One region of the Desulfitobacterium sp. genome, then DNA from elsewhere that is predicted to be linked to it. Evidence: riboswitches for the same ligand, from Rfam matches in the RefSeq annotation. Region 1 holds a riboswitch; the other holds the start of a gene.
The links. Region 1 has a riboswitch for glycine ahead of gcvT (glycine cleavage system aminomethyltransferase GcvT). Riboswitches for the same ligand answer to the same signal wherever they lie in the genome.
Positions count from the first base shown of each region.

Region 2: it holds a riboswitch for glycine, as region 1 does, so the genes downstream of both, AC1U9U_RS05970 (ACT domain-containing protein) here and gcvT (glycine cleavage system aminomethyltransferase GcvT) in region 1, are expected to answer to the same signal.

Region 1 is NZ_CEVWNY010000034.1:15,796-23,444, forward strand. Features, by position in the region: gene AC1U9U_RS07375 (BaiN/RdsA family NAD(P)/FAD-dependent oxidoreductase) at 1-24, opposite strand, end outside; gene AC1U9U_RS07380 (phosphate propanoyltransferase) at 686-1,267, opposite strand; gene gcvPB (aminomethyl-transferring glycine dehydrogenase subunit GcvPB) at 1,553-3,016, opposite strand; gene gcvPA (aminomethyl-transferring glycine dehydrogenase subunit GcvPA) at 3,013-4,353, opposite strand; gene gcvH (glycine cleavage system protein GcvH) at 4,356-4,739, opposite strand; gene gcvT (glycine cleavage system aminomethyltransferase GcvT) at 4,873-5,967, opposite strand; glycine riboswitch at 6,058-6,134, opposite strand; glycine riboswitch at 6,136-6,243, opposite strand; gene AC1U9U_RS07405 (methyl-accepting chemotaxis protein) at 6,354-6,821, opposite strand; partial or broken gene AC1U9U_RS07410 (sugar diacid recognition domain-containing protein) at 6,819-7,211, opposite strand; partial or broken gene ileS (isoleucine--tRNA ligase) at 7,520-7,649, opposite strand, start outside.
Region 2 is NZ_CEVWNY010000024.1:12,262-19,910, forward strand. Features, by position in the region: gene AC1U9U_RS05950 (acyl-CoA dehydrogenase family protein) at 1-642, opposite strand, end outside; gene AC1U9U_RS05955 (CaiB/BaiF CoA transferase family protein) at 671-1,858, opposite strand; gene AC1U9U_RS05960 (MFS transporter) at 1,986-3,224, opposite strand; gene AC1U9U_RS05965 (IclR family transcriptional regulator) at 3,563-4,357, shown strand; glycine riboswitch at 4,689-4,780, shown strand; gene AC1U9U_RS05970 (ACT domain-containing protein) at 4,963-5,262, shown strand; partial or broken gene AC1U9U_RS05975 (DUF711 family protein) at 5,279-6,645, shown strand; gene AC1U9U_RS05980 (cupin domain-containing protein) at 6,945-7,280, shown strand; gene AC1U9U_RS05985 (hydratase) at 7,539-7,649, shown strand, end outside.

The DNA of each region.
Region 1 (7,649 bases):
CTTCTTACCTTCCGGCATTGGCATCCCCCTTAGAATTAGCCAAAATAACATTGCTTCTATGATACACTATTTTCTCTTGCAAGACTAATCTTGACACTAACGAACAAAGCAGTCAACTTGATATTAATAGCTTATTATCGTATAATACATATAGAAATAGCATATAAATAAAAACCGGGATGACGCTAACATCCCGGCTGTACAACTAGCCGCAGTGAGCGGCAATTTAAGGTCGGAGCAAATAGCTCTCTTGCTAGGGATGGGCTACTTGCTCTTTTGCATTCCGTTAATTATTAATACAATTAAAGTCGCGAATGCCACAGCATACATCAATGCTTCATACGTACTCATAAGCCTCACCTCCTTTCATGGAGGATCGACCGCCCACCTAGCCCTATTAGTTGTACAATGCGATTATACCACAATTTTCTAATTATTTGGATATTATTAATTTATTGATAAGAGCAATTAACGCGAGGAAGCCTAGCCACTCTGAAAGAGCGACCAGGCTTCTCTTATTTGTCGAATCTTAAGAGTGTCAGACCCCCCTCATAATTCGACATCCGCACAAAAAAGTAAAAGGGAAGGTCTCCCATCCGGTCAACCTTCCCTCATGAACTCCCTAGAGTTCTATAATTTATTTTCAGTACTTATGGCTACGATTGCTGCAATAGCGCAATTTGTTTTACTTTTCGATGATAACGTCCAGTAAATCGCCATTTTTAAGACCGAAAGCATTGCCCTCATCGGTGTCCACATGCATGTCCAGAGCATAATTGGGGTTTACCCGAATCAAGACCCGCTCAAAGACCCCGGCACGCGGTCCGGTAACCTGAACTTTTACATGATCACCGTCGTTTAGGCCATATTTTTCGGCATCTTCCGGGGTCATATGAATATGACGGGCAGCAATAATGGTTCCGGCATCAACTTGTACTTTGCCTGCCGGGCCCACAAGTTCCATTCCCGGAGTCCCGGCGATATCTCCCGAATCCCGTACAGGGGGCTTAACGCCTAGCTTAAAGGTATCAGTGGCGGCCAGCTCGATTTGAGTGGCTTTCCGTGCCGGTCCCAGAACACGCACATTAGGCATAGATCCCTTAGGTCCAACTAAGGTTACACTTTCTTCACAGGCAAATTGACCGGGTTGGGATAGATCCTTAGTTTTAGTTAGTTGATGGCCTGCCCCAAATAAGATGCCGATATGTTCTTCGGTGAGATGGACATGACGATTGGAAATTCCGACCGGCACTTTAAAGGTATTCATTATAATTACCTCCTGGTTTGGTTTAGTTTACTTTATCTCTAGCACACATTAACTAATTATACTCCATAATTCGCCAAAAATCTGTGTCTGAATATTACTACTTTGAGTTAGAACTATTCTTTATCTTTGCTTAGCATATCCCAAAGTATTCAGGGACATGAGAACTAATAAAAATTATCCGCCTACGAAAGATTTCTACTTCTGATAAAAAGAGATACTTTCACTATACAGCCAAAAAAATCTCCCCTCCCGACAAAATATAAGGAGAGGAGATTTCTTGTCCGTTCAATCAGCCTTTCGCCAACGGAGATCCGGCTTACGAGCAGCCCCGGTTTCATCTAAGCGAGTGACCAGAGTGCTGTGGGGAGCGTTCTTCACCTTTTCTACATCAGACCTTGCCTCTTCGGCAATTTGCATCAAGACTTGCGCAAATTGCTCCAAGGTTTCCAAGCTCTCCGTCTCAGTGGGCTCGATCATCATAGCCTCTTCGACAATGAGAGGGAAGTAGATAGTCGGTGGATGATAGCCATAATCCATTAACCTTTTGGCGATATCCAGGGTATGAACACCAAAGGACTTAAGGTTTTTTGGGGTGATGATGAATTCATGCATGCAAATGCGGTCATAAGGTAAATAATAATGCTCTTTTAAGATACTCATGAGGAAATTAGCATTGAGCACAGCATTTTTCGAGGCCGCAGTCAACCCTTCCCCGCCTAGAGCCCTGATATAGGCATGGGCTTTTACCAGTACCCCGAAGTTGGCTTGGAAAGCCCGCACTCGACCGATAGACAGGGGACGATCGGAATTTAAGAAGTATTTTCCCTCATCTGTTCGCTCAACCACCGGCTTGGGCAGATAAGGAGCAAGAAACTCCTTGACTCCCACAGGACCTGCTCCCGGTCCCCCACCGCCATGAGGGGTAGAAAAGGTCTTGTGCAAATTAAGATGGATTACATCAAAGCCCATATCGCCGGGACGAGCAATCCCCATAATGGCGTTGGCATTGGCCCCGTCATAATAGAGGAGTCCACCTACATCATGAACGATTTTGGCGATTTCTAAGATATTCTCATCAAAAAGACCTAAGGTATTAGGGTTGGTCAGCATCAAAGCTGCCACTTCTTCGTTGGCAACTTGACGCAAAGCCTCTATATCCACCCCACCCCGCTCATTGCTGGGAACCTGCACGATATCATACCCAGCCATAGCAGCAGTTGCCGGGTTAGTACCATGGGCCGAATCCGGAACGATAACCTTCGTCCGTTTAAGGTCCAGACGATGCTCATGATAAGCCTTGATGATAAGGATACCGGTCATTTCTCCATGAGCTCCGGCAGCAGGCTGCAAAGTAAAGGCCTCCATACCGGTAATTTCCTTAAGATCGGCCTGAAGCTCGTACATCAAACCCAAGGCCCCTTGCGTTAATTCCTCAGGCTGATAAGGATGGATCTGGCTAAAGCCAGGAAGGCGGGCTAACTTTTCATTAACCTTGGGGTTATATTTCATAGTACAAGAACCTAAGGGATAAAAACCTGAATCGACCCCATGATTGAAGGTAGAAAGCCTTGTAAAATGACGGACAACATCCACTTCGGAGACTTCGGGCAATTCCGGTTCCTTTTCTCTCAAGAATTCTCTCGGCACTAAGGATTCCAAAGATGCTTCCGGTACATCGCAGGGAGGCAAGCTAACCCCGGTTCTTCCCTCGCGGCTCAATTCAAAGATAAGCGGCTCTAAAGCTTTCATTTAATCTCCCCCAATCTGGCGATTAGCCCATCAATATCTTCTTTAGTCTTCGTCTCTGTTACACAGAAAAGAAGATGATGATCCAATTCGGGATAGAACCGGGAAAGATCGAGGCCACCAATTATTTGATGTTTCAGCAGCTCCTCATTGATTTGGGCGGGGCTTTTTTCCGTAGCGATCACGAATTCGTGGAAGAAGGGCCCGGTAAAGGCCAGCTTCATCCCGGGAACTTTCGCAATTTCTTGGGCGGCATAGTGAGCCTTTTGCAGATTAAGCTTTGCCATTTCCTTGAGGCCGGTTTTCCCCAGACCAGATAAATGAATAGTAAAAGCTAAGGCGCAAAGGGCTTCGTTGGAACAAATATTAGAGGCTGCCTTTTCCCGGCGGATATGCTGTTCCCGGGCTTGGAGAGTAAGCACATAGCCCTTCTTGCCGTTTTTGTCCTTGGTCGCTCCCACAATCCGACCTGGCATCCGGCGAAGATATTTATCCCGGCAGGCCAAGAAGCCAAGATAGGGGCCTCCGTAGTTCAGAGGATTGCCAAAGGGCTGCCCCTCACCGACAGCGATATCCGCGCCCAATTCCCCCGGTGATTTAAGGAGTCCTAAGGAAACGGGGTTTACCACCATAACCATTAAAGCACCCTTAGCATGTGCCATCCGGGCAATTTCCTCGGCTTTCTCTATGGAACCGAAGAAATTAGGACTTTGCAGCAGAACCGCCCCAACCTCTTGATTAAGCTCTTTTTCCAGAGCTTCCAAGTTAACTACCCCATCTTCATAAGGAATCCCGACAATTTCCACTCCGCGAGGCGGGAGATAAGTATGCAATACCTCCCGGTATTCGGGATGAATAGTCTGGGGGACTAGGATTTTCTTTCGCCGGGTGGCGTCACAGCTCATCAGAGCCGCTTCTGCTAAAGCCGATGCCCCATCATACATAGAAGCATTGGCACCATCCATTCCCGTTAATTCACAGACAAGGGTCTGAAATTCATAGATTGCTTGGAGGGTTCCCTGGCTGATCTCCGGCTGGTAAGGAGTATAAGCCGTATAGAATTCCGAGCGGAGCAGGAGCTGATCCACATAGCTGGGAATAAAGTGCTCATAAGCCCCCGCTCCCAGATAAGAAGTATATTCTTCAACAGTTTTGTTCTGTGCAGCAAGGTCACCTATATATCTCACTAATTCGAGCTCCGACATTCCTTCCCGAATCTTCAATTGGGCTTGGCGCCGAACGCTTTCCGGGATGTCCGCAAAAAGCTCTTCAAAAGAGTTGACTCCTATCCGGGCAAGAATTTGTTCTTGCTGGTCTACGGTGTTCGGCACATAATTCATCATTAGCCCTCCTCTGCCACAAAAGCCTCATATTCCGCTGCCGACATTAATTTATCCAGTTCTTTGAGGTCGTCAGCTTCGATTTTGATCAGCCAGCCCTCACCGTAGGGATCGTTATTCAGCAGTTCGGGTGAATCGAGAACCTCCTGATTGAACTCGATCACTTTACCACTTACCGGGGAATTAATATCCGATACAGCTTTAACGGACTCAACGGTTCCAAAAGCCTGTCCCGCTTCTACAGTTGCATCGTTATCCGGTAATTCCACAAAAACCACATCACCCAAACTATCTTGAGCATGATCAGTGATTCCTATGGTCACTGTGTTACCTTCTACTTTTGCCCACTCATGAGATTTGTTGTACTTTAATTCCACTGGATTCATAATAATTTTCCTCCTTATATGTTGAAACAGAGGGACAGGTCCCTTGTTTCATTTATGATGCATTTGGCTGCGCTCAGCATGACAACGCTTTTTGAAACAGAGGGACTGTCCCCTTGTTTCACTTTCCGGCCTGCTAGTGCCGTTTGTAGAATTGTGAGGGAATAATCTGGGCTTTTACTGCTTTACCCCGAATCATCACTTCGAGGGTTTCGCCCATTTGAGCATATTCTGAGGAAATCAGACCTAAGGCGATATTTTTATTAAGGGTCGGTGAGAAAGAACCTGAGGTGACAAAGCCGATTTCCTTCCCCTCCTTGTGTAAGGGATAATGAGAACGGGCAATTCCTCGTTCGATCATTTCCAGACCTACCAACTTGCGGGGTACTCCCTTTTCCTTCTGAGCTTGTAAGGCTTCCTTGCCAATGAAGTTCTCCTTATCCAGTCTGACAAAGACCCCCAACCCTGCTTCCAGAGGTGAAATATCACGGCCCAGCTCATTGCCGTATAGGGGTAAGCGGGCTTCAAAGCGCAGTGTATCCCGTGCTCCCAGACCAATTGGTTGCACACCCTCCTCTGCCCCTACCTCAAGGATTTTCCGCCACATTTCCGGAGCCGTTTCCGGGGCAAAATATAGTTCAAATCCATCTTCACCTGTGTACCCCGTCCGGGAAATCAGGCAGCTAACTCCATTTACCTCTCCATGAGTAAACCAGTAATACTTAATTTGGCTTAAATCAAGAGTTGTAAGTTTCTGAAGAATTTTTTCTGCCAAAGGCCCCTGCAGAGCTAATTGGGCAAACTCAGGGGAGCGATTTTCAAGGTGTACTTGATAATTCACAGCCTGCTCTTGCATCCAAGAAAAATCTTTGTCCGCATTAGAAGCATTAACAACTATGAAAAACCGTTCCTGGTTATAGCGATAAACCAGCAGGTCATCCACGATTCCCCCATCGGGATAACACATGGGGGAATATTGAATTTGATTGTCCTGAATTCGTGAAATATCATTGGTCAATATGTACTGGATAAAGGCAAGGGCCTCCTTTCCCTTCACCTCCACTTCGCCCATATGAGAGACATCAAAAAGCCCTGCTTTGTTTCGCACTGTTTTGTGTTCTTCAATAACTCCGGCATATTGGACAGGCATTTCCCAACCGCCAAAATCAATAAGTTTAGCCCCAGCTTTTAGATGTTCCTCATAAAGCGGTGTTCTTTTGAGTTCTGTCACTTTGGACACCTCCTTAAAATAACAGTATTTACTAATCTTAAAAAAACATGAAAGAAAATATAAAAAGACAGATAAATAACGCGTCGCGTTACCTCTGTCCTTTAACCTGAGAGATTTGCCCTATGGCTACCCCTTTGGTGTTCTCATCTGAGAAGCTCTCCAGAGTTTCGTCTTCCAGCAGTACTTTTGCCTGAGAGTTTCCCCTACTGAATCTGCGACATCCAGGAAGTTTCTCCTTCGGCGCCCAAAACTTTGGGTCTCTCCTACCGGAATCATTCGAACATTATTTATTTGCTGATCTTATTATAATCAGGGAAGGGGCTTTCGTCTACATTGTATAACTCATTTCTAATAATTAATAATCGGACAATTTAGACAACTTCATCTTAAAGCTTATTGGCAAGAGTATTTAACTCATTGCCAACCTGCTGAAGCTCCTCAACCATCTGAGCAATTTCCTGGGTGGCTCTTGCTTGTTCTTGGGTAATCACATTGTTTTGAAATACCCCTTTGACGACTTCTTCCATGGTATTCTGAAACTTAGTTAGCAAAATATTAATTTCATTAGCTGAGCGATTACTCTCCTCCGCCAGTTTACGAACTTCCCCGGCTACCACCGAAAACCCCTTACCATGTTCCCCCGCCCTGGCCGCTTCAATCGCTGCATTCAGGCCTAAAAGATTGGTTTGCTTGGAGACACGGCGGATAAATTCCAGAACCCCTTCCGTAGCCTTGACTTGCTTTTTAGCATCTTGAGCTTCCGTGGCCACAGTCTGACTTACACCGGCTACTTCCTCAGAAGAGGCCGCCATTTCCTGAATCGCCCCGGCAGCCTGTTCCAAGGCCTCACCCATCCGTGACACATGTTCCTTCAGAATTTCTTTTAGTTCCTCATCTCGGAGCAAGGAAGCAACCATCGCCGCCGCAACCTTAGCTACTGGAATGACTATGTCCAGAGGCCCGGCGACACCAAAGGTCCCCACCTTTTCACCCTCATAGGTAATAGCAATATTAAGTCCCTCTCTTAACTTTCCTTGGGATTGAGCCTCATCCTCCGCTGTAATTCGGATATCGTTTATTGAGGTTGTCATAATGCGTTGGGCACCGTTATGTACGATTCCAACCCGTTGCTTTGCCGAATCAGCAATTATTTTCCCTGCTGTGTCACATACGATACCATGAAACCCGCTTTCAGAATAAATCAAATCAACAATGCGATTCGCAATGCCCTCTGTGAGCTTCATCCTCTCATCTCCTACCTCTGCACTGGGATAACATCCATACCCTATATCACATTAATCTCTTCTTTATTTATTATTTATAGAATAATTTGTATTTGTAAACAACTTATTATTTTTATGATACTAATTTATTAAGCACTTGTCCATGAACTTTTTCCAAAAGTTCTATTATATTTCTCAGTTTTTCTAAACAAAGAAGGAGGGCTGCATACTACTACTAGGAAAAATAGTTTGCAGCACTCCTTAAAAAAATATCTACGCTTAAGCCATAGTGATATTAAAAACTATTTCCGTATTCATATCAAGATCCGTTAAAGATTGCTGACAACGCCGGCGCAACGGGGGCATAAGCTGGGATGGTCATGGTTTTCACCGACTCTTGTATCATAGATCCAACAACGCTCACATTTTTCACCGGCGGCGGAATTTACAGCGATACTT
Region 2 (7,649 bases), on a different contig from region 1:
AAAAATGATCTCTGCCGTATGTGATCCTCTTAAGCCCATCTTACGTTCTACAGTACCAATGCTAAATCCGGGGAAGTCTTTTTCCACGATAAAGGAGGTAATTCCTTTAGCCCCCATAGACTTATCGGTTGCTGCCATTACAGTAAATACCGAGGCTTCAGTTGCATTTGTAATGAAGTGTTTTGTTCCGTTGAGGATGTACTTATCCCCCTTACGCACCGCGGTTGTCTTAAGATTCGAAGCTTCTGAACCGGCTCCGGGTTCAGTCAAAGCAAAGGCACCAATTTTATCCCCAGCCGCTAAATCAGGCAGGTATTTCTTCTTTTGTGCCTCATTGCCCATTTCAACAATCCCAACAGTCCCGATACCGTTGTGGGCGCCAATTAAGGTCGTGAACCCATTCGCTGTTCTGCCTAGTTGTTCAAATATTAAACATTTACTAACCATATCCATCCCGGTGCCGCCATATTCTTCAGGAATGCTTAAGCCAAACAACCCCATATCCTTTGAGGTTTCGATAATGTTCCCAGGAATCAGGTCTTCTTCATCTATTTTCTGGGCAACTAAATCAACTTCATTATCTACAAAATCCTTAACCGTTCTAACAATTAGCTCTAAATCTTGATCAATACTAAAATCCATAATCTTTTCTCCCCTCTATTCCTACGTGCTAAATAATTCCCTTTTCCCTTAAAGTCTCAATGCCACTCATACTGTAGCCCAAATGCTTCAAAACTTCATTAGTGTGTTGTCCCAACAAAGGGGGAGCTATTCTGACCGAACCAGGAGTATCCGAAAGGGTGTAAGGAATTCCTAATACCTTTAACATGCCAACCGTGGGATGTTCTATCTCCTGAATCATTCCTCGATGCACTACTTGAGGTTCTTGTAAAACCCGGGCGATATCGTTAATGGGACCTCCTGGAACACCGGCTTGCTTTAGCTTTTCGGTGAGTTCCTTGGTCGTAAGGGTTTTTGTCACTTCTGTCATCCGAAAAATGAGTTCAGTTCGATTTTTTACCCTATCGGCATTAAGGGCAAACTTAGGATGCTCTTTAAGTTCGTCCAGGCCAATTGCATCACACATTTTCCGCCAAAGCCAGTCATTGGGAACCGCAATAATGGCATAACCATCTTTGGTTTCAATTGCATTATATGGAGCCAGGCTAGGATGTCCTGAGCCCATTCTTTGCGGGGATTTGCCTGTGGCCAATACACCTTGTGCTAAGTAGACTTGCAGAGAAACGATCGATTCCAGAAGTGAAGCTTCGACATATTGGCCCTCGCCTGTTTTTTCTCTAGCCCAAAGGGCCATCATCACACCGAGAGCAGCATATAGACCCGTCGTAAGGTCTACAATTGAGAAACCAACCCTAACCGGGGGACGGTCTGGTTCGCCGGTGACACTCATTAACCCGCCAAAGGCTTGTAAAACGAGGTCATAGGCCGGTTCATCCGCCATTGGACCTGTTCTTCCATAACCGCTCACGGCACAATAAACAAGTCTTGGATTGATTTTTTTTAATTCTTCATAACCTAAGCCGAATTTCTCCATAGTCCCATTGCGAAAGTTTTCAATTAATACATCCGCTTCAAGCACAAGCTTTTTGACGATTTCCTGACCTTCTTTAGTTTTAAGGTTTAAGGTCATTGCCCGCTTGTTCTTATTCAGACTCATAAAGTAGCAACTTTCGCCCCCCTGAGTAGGAGGAACATAGCTTCTTGTCTCATCGCCAAGTCCTGGTTGTTCTACCTTGAGCACATCTGCCCCCATATCTGCCAGCAGCATGCTGCCATAGGGCCCGGCCAAAGTGCGCGAAAGTTCTAAAACCTTTATTCCTTCGAGCGGTCCATTCATATTTCTCCTCCCCAAAACAGTAATTATCATAATCGGAACGTAATCCCGTTAATGGAACGTTAAGTTTAAAAAAATATATAGTATTTTGGAAGTGGGTAGGTTGACCCACTTCCAAAAGTCAACTTTTTTACATTGCTGGTTTTTGCTCTGTAGAATAAGGGTTATACATTTTTTCTTTAACGAATAATGCAGGGATTATACCTGTTAAGGCATACGATATACCCAAGAGCCCAAGTCCAAAACCGATTGAATGTGTTTCAGCAACCATGCCAATAATCACCGGTGCCATCGCTGCACCTGCTCTTCCGATATTATAAGCACCACCTACGGCTGTCCCCCTAACATCAGTAGCAAAGCTTTCCGTCATGAATGTTGCATTTACGGCGTAAGGCATACCATATAAGAACCCGAAAATTGTAAGCAGGAGGACAATGTTACCAGGAGTATGGTAGAGAATAATAAAGGGTAAGAATAATGCTGTGAGCAGGCCACCTGTTACATACATTGCTTTCCGACCGAGCTTATCAGCTAACCAACCGGTTACCATTTTGCCAATAATCATAGCGGTATATGTTCCAACTAAGTAACTTGTCATAGTTTTAAAGTTAAAGTTTAATTCACTGACTAAGTAAGTTGGTAGCCAGGAACCTACGCCATAATAACCAAACTGCAAGAAGGTAGAAGTAAGGCTCCAAATGAGGAAGGGTACGAGTATCTTACGGTCAGTAAGGATTGTCTTCCATTCGCCCCGCCGTCTAACTACCGATTCCTTGGTCGCTGTTTGCCATCCCGCGGGTTCGGGTATAAAACGCCTCATAATAATGGCCAAGATGACTGGCGCCAAGGCTATCATGAATAGCGGACGCCAACCGTAGCTTGGGAGAATGGCACCTGCCAATAAGGCGGCAACCAAGTAACCGACTGACCAACCGGCTTGAACAGTACCAAGTATGGTTGTTCTTTTTTCTGTTGGCACGTATTCCGACATTAGGGTGTTGCACACCACATATTCTGCCCCTAAGCCTAATGCAGAGATGAAGCGAACAATGGCAAATTGCCAGTAAGTTTGCGTGAAGGCAAGAATAAATGTACCGATTGAAAAGACAATAATGGTCCAGGCAACAGTTTTTACCCGGCCTATACGGTCAGCTAACCAGCCACCGAAAAAACCACCAATAGCCATCCCTATTAAGGAATAAGTACTGAGTGCACCGGCTTGGGTTTTAGTGATCTGAAAATCGCTCATTAAATGGGTTAAACTTAAAGATAGAAATTGTAAATCCATCCCATCTACCAATAAACCAATGAAGGAAGAGATAAAGACCAAAATCCATATTTTGTTAGTCCTATTGTTGGCTTGCACCATAAAGTAACCTCCTCAATTTCTTTATAGTTCACTCCTAATCCCTCATGATTTCCACTCTTTTTTCTCTTTAGATAATTCCTCAATTTTATACTATCTATAAAGGGGTAAGTGCTTGGTTAATATCACCTCTTTCCGGATAAAGTTCAATTTGGATATTGTTCCGTATATGGAACGATATTCCTCAATTTGAACAATGATATACACAAAACTTTTTTTAGTCAATACACTTTCTGAATTTTCCGAAGATTAATTTTATTTCGGAATAATTCTATTGCTTACATGGATTACTCGGTTTATAATTGGTCTAAAAATCTCCCAACAATTAGGAGGAAAAGAATATGGAAGTTGCCAAGCAACGATCCGAGGTTCCAGCTGTTCAAGCAGCAATCCGGATTCTTGAGTATCTCAGTCGATATAAATATAAAAACAGTACATTATCGGAAATTGCCAAGAATTTAGAAATTAATAAAAGCACCTGTCACCGGATTTTAAAGGTTCTAGAGGACTATCACTTCGTTTTTTATGAGCAGGAGACAAAAAAATATAGCCTTGGCTCTTATCTCATAGTGCTGGGTTCAAGGGCTTCAGAATTCACCAATTATTTAGACATGATAAAACCAATATTAAAATGGCTTTGTGCTGAAACAGAACAAACCTGTGTATTATTGGAACCCATTGCGGACTATAAGCTAATGTACGTAGCCAAAGAGGAGCCCAATTTTCCCGTTAGAGTAACTGTTAATGTCGGGCAACACTTTCCGTTGACAAGTGCTTCTTTTGGCAAATGTTATTTAGCCTTTTTAGACCAAGCGGAAGCGGAGCAGCGTATTAAAAAAATTGGCTTTAAGCAATTTACCAGTAAGTCAATTACAAATTTAAAACAGTTCAAATTGGAGTTAGCGAAAGTACGCCAACACGGTTATGCGGAAAGTTTCGATGAGCATACAGTAGGCGTATACGGCATTTCTGCGCCGATTTTTAACGAGAATATGGATATAGTTTTCGTGGTAGGCTGTGTCGGCCTATCCCAACAATTAAATTCTCCTTCCAAGGATCATTGTGCTAAGCAAGTAGTCGAAGCAGCTAAAAAAATAACGAGATTGATAGGCGGTCGTATGCCCAAAAATCTATAAACGGGCTATTTTTTTTAATTCAGGCTAAACTTGAAGAACTTATCTCGATATTTTGTGAATCTTAGCAAAGTTCCTATAACTAGCTCTTTAGGACAAATCGGATAAAAGAAAGATGTAATGACTTACTCCTGCTTAAATGAGAGCAGGGCTATTGCAAAGCGATCAGAATAGTTCAAAAAAGTAGTTTTGTGACGTCCCTTTTCTTTAAAAATAAACAGAAGGTTCATTCTAGAGTTTACAACTCCCCAAGATTGTGTATATAATACTTTAGAAGTTAATAAGGCTGGATGATCTTTTCAGGAGGTATGTTAAGCCATGGCCGACTGGAAAAGGACAGGACTCTGGAGAGTTCCGCAAGGACGCCGAAGGGGCAAGACAGCTAAAACTGTTCAATCTCTCAGGCAAAAGGACAGAGAATTTAAGCGTGTTGAATGTATGCCATGATGAATGACATATGGCTACAAAGATTCGCCTAAAATTTCGTTCGCCGGAGTCAAGCTTAATTTGACTCTTTTTTATTTCCTGGAGGAATGCGTGAAGGATCTTATAATTTACTCATTGCGGGAAAAATGAAAAGAATTAAGAAAAGAAAAGGGGTAAGGAAAATGAACTTTGAAAATGCTAACGAAACCTCCAATCGCGTGATCATCTCTATTTTAGGTAAGGACCAGATCGGAATTATCGCTTGGCTGACCGGGCGTTTGGCGGAGAAGTCTATCAATGTACTCGATCTTAGCCAGACTATCCTGCAAGGATTCTTCACCATGATCATGATCGTAGATGTGACCCAAGCCACCATTTCTTTAGGGGATCTCACCAAGCAATTGCAAAATGAGGGAGAAGCCCGGGGCTTGAGGGTCAATGTCCAGCATGAAGATATCTTCTCCTTCATGCATCGGATATAAGGAGGTCGAATTAATTATGAAAATGCATATCGCACCTCATGAAATTCTGCAAACCATCGAGATGGTGGAAAATGAGAACCTGGATATCCGTACAATTACCATGGGAATCAGCTTGCTGGATTGTGCCGGAGATGATATCCGGCAAGTAGAGCAAAAAATTTATGATAAAATCACCCGCAAAGCCGAGCACTTGGTAAAGGTAGGGGAGGGTCTTGCCTCCCGTTATGGGATTCCTATTGTTAACAAAAGGGTTTCCGTAACACCGGTTGCTCTCTTAGGTTCCAACTTTAATCCTGAGGAAATGGTTAGATTGGCTAAGTCCCTAGATAAGGCAGCTAAGGCAGTAGGAGTCAATTTCTTGGGGGGATTTTCCGCCCTTGTTCAAAAAGGCTTGACCAAAGGGGACCGGGCCTTGATTGAGGCGATACCACAAGCATTATCCGAAACGGATATGGTCTGTTCCTCAGTAAATATAGGCTGCACCAAGTCCGGCATCAATATGGATGCAGTTCTAAAAATGGGTGAAGTGATCCTGGAGTGTGCCCGCCGAACTGCGGAGCAGGATGGAATCGCTGCAGCAAAATTAGTAGTCTTTTGCAATGCTCCGGAGGATAATCCCTTTATGGCCGGGTCCTTCCATGGAGTGGGCGAGCCGGAAACAGTGATCAATGTGGGGTTAGCGGCCCCGGTGTTGTCGCTCATGCTGTAAAGAAGAACCCCCAAGCGGATTTGGGGGAGCTGGCTAATCTAATTAAGCGAACGGCTTTTAAAATTACCCGGATGGGTGAATTGATCGGTCGCGAGGCTTCAAAAGAGTTGAAGGTACCTTTTGGTATCGTGGATCTGTCCCTTGCTCCCACGCCGGCGGTTGGAGATAGTGTAGCGGAAATCATAGAGAATATGGGCTTCGAGCGTTGCGGAGCTCATGGGACTACAGCGGCCTTGGCTTTACTTAACGATGCGGTAAAAAAGGGAGGAGCAATGGCCTCTTCTCATGTGGGGGGATTGAGCGGGGCTTTTATCCCGGTCTCGGAAGATGCGGGAATGATCCAAGCAGTGGAGCTGGGGGCGCTAAGCATCGATAAGCTGGAGGCTATGACCTGCGTTTGCTCGGTGGGCTTAGACATGATTGCCATTCCGGGGGATGTAGAACCGGAGACCATTGCCGGAATCATCGCTGATGAAGCGGCTATTGGCATGATTAATAAGAAGACAACTGCGGTACGGGTAATACCGGCCATCGGCAAAAAAGTCGGGGACCGAGTGGAATTCGGGGGACTTCTTGGCGGTGCTCCGGTGATTAAGCTTAATCCCTTTTCGTCCCGCGAGTTTATCCGTCGCGGCGGTAGAATTCCTGCCCCGATTACCAGCTTGTCTAACTAAGCAAGATCCTTCGTCATACTTCCTCAGGATGACATTGAGTTAAACTTGCATGCTTCTTTAGGGCGACAATAATAACATGGGTCTGTCAAACTAATATCTAAGCCTGTCAAACTAATATCTAAGCCTGTCATACTATATTTAAACCTGTCATACTGAGCGGTAGCGAAGTATCTTGACCAAGAATCTATACCCGAATTTATAAAGGGGTTAAAATTATTCCAATCACATTTTTTTGGGGTTGCTCGGGGTAGAATAAGTCATAAGCAAATTACCGAATTGAGATAAAGGGGGATTATCTTATGACTCAGATTATGAAAAATATTGAGTTCTCCAAGGTATTGGACTTAAGGGAGCTGATTACCTATCAACCGGGACAAGTGATTAGCCGGACCATTGCCCAAAACTCTATCGTCAGTATTACCTTATTCTCCTTGGATGAAGGTGAAGGGATTAGCACCCATAAGACTTCCGGCGATGCCATGGTCCAGATTCTAGATGGAGAAGCTGAGATTACTATCGGTGAGGAAGTTTTCAACGTAAAAGCGGGGGAAACCCTCATTATGCCATCGGATATTCCCCATGGGTTAGAAGCTCGCCAACGTTTTAAAATGTTGTTGACTGTTATAAAGTATTAAGACTTGGGAGTATAGAATCTAACCTTTAGGCAAAAAGGCAGTTTAAGCTGCCTTTTTTACTTGCTTTCGGGCGCAAGCCGGGCTTTCTTTAAGTCATGCAGGCATGAGCAGCGTTACCCAGGGATGGAACGATTGTTATAGCTTAATGTGATTAAATATTGTATACTTGGCCATAAAAGGTTGCTTGATTAAAGAAATGTAGGTAAATTATAACCATGCCTCATTAGGAGGAAATACCTTAGAATACGGAGGATGCTCATGATACGTCTAATTAATAATGGAACATACCTTATTCAAGGGAAACGACCCTTAGAGGTAAAAGATACAAATGTATATTTGGGTCAGGAACTCCTTAATCCTGAAACCGCT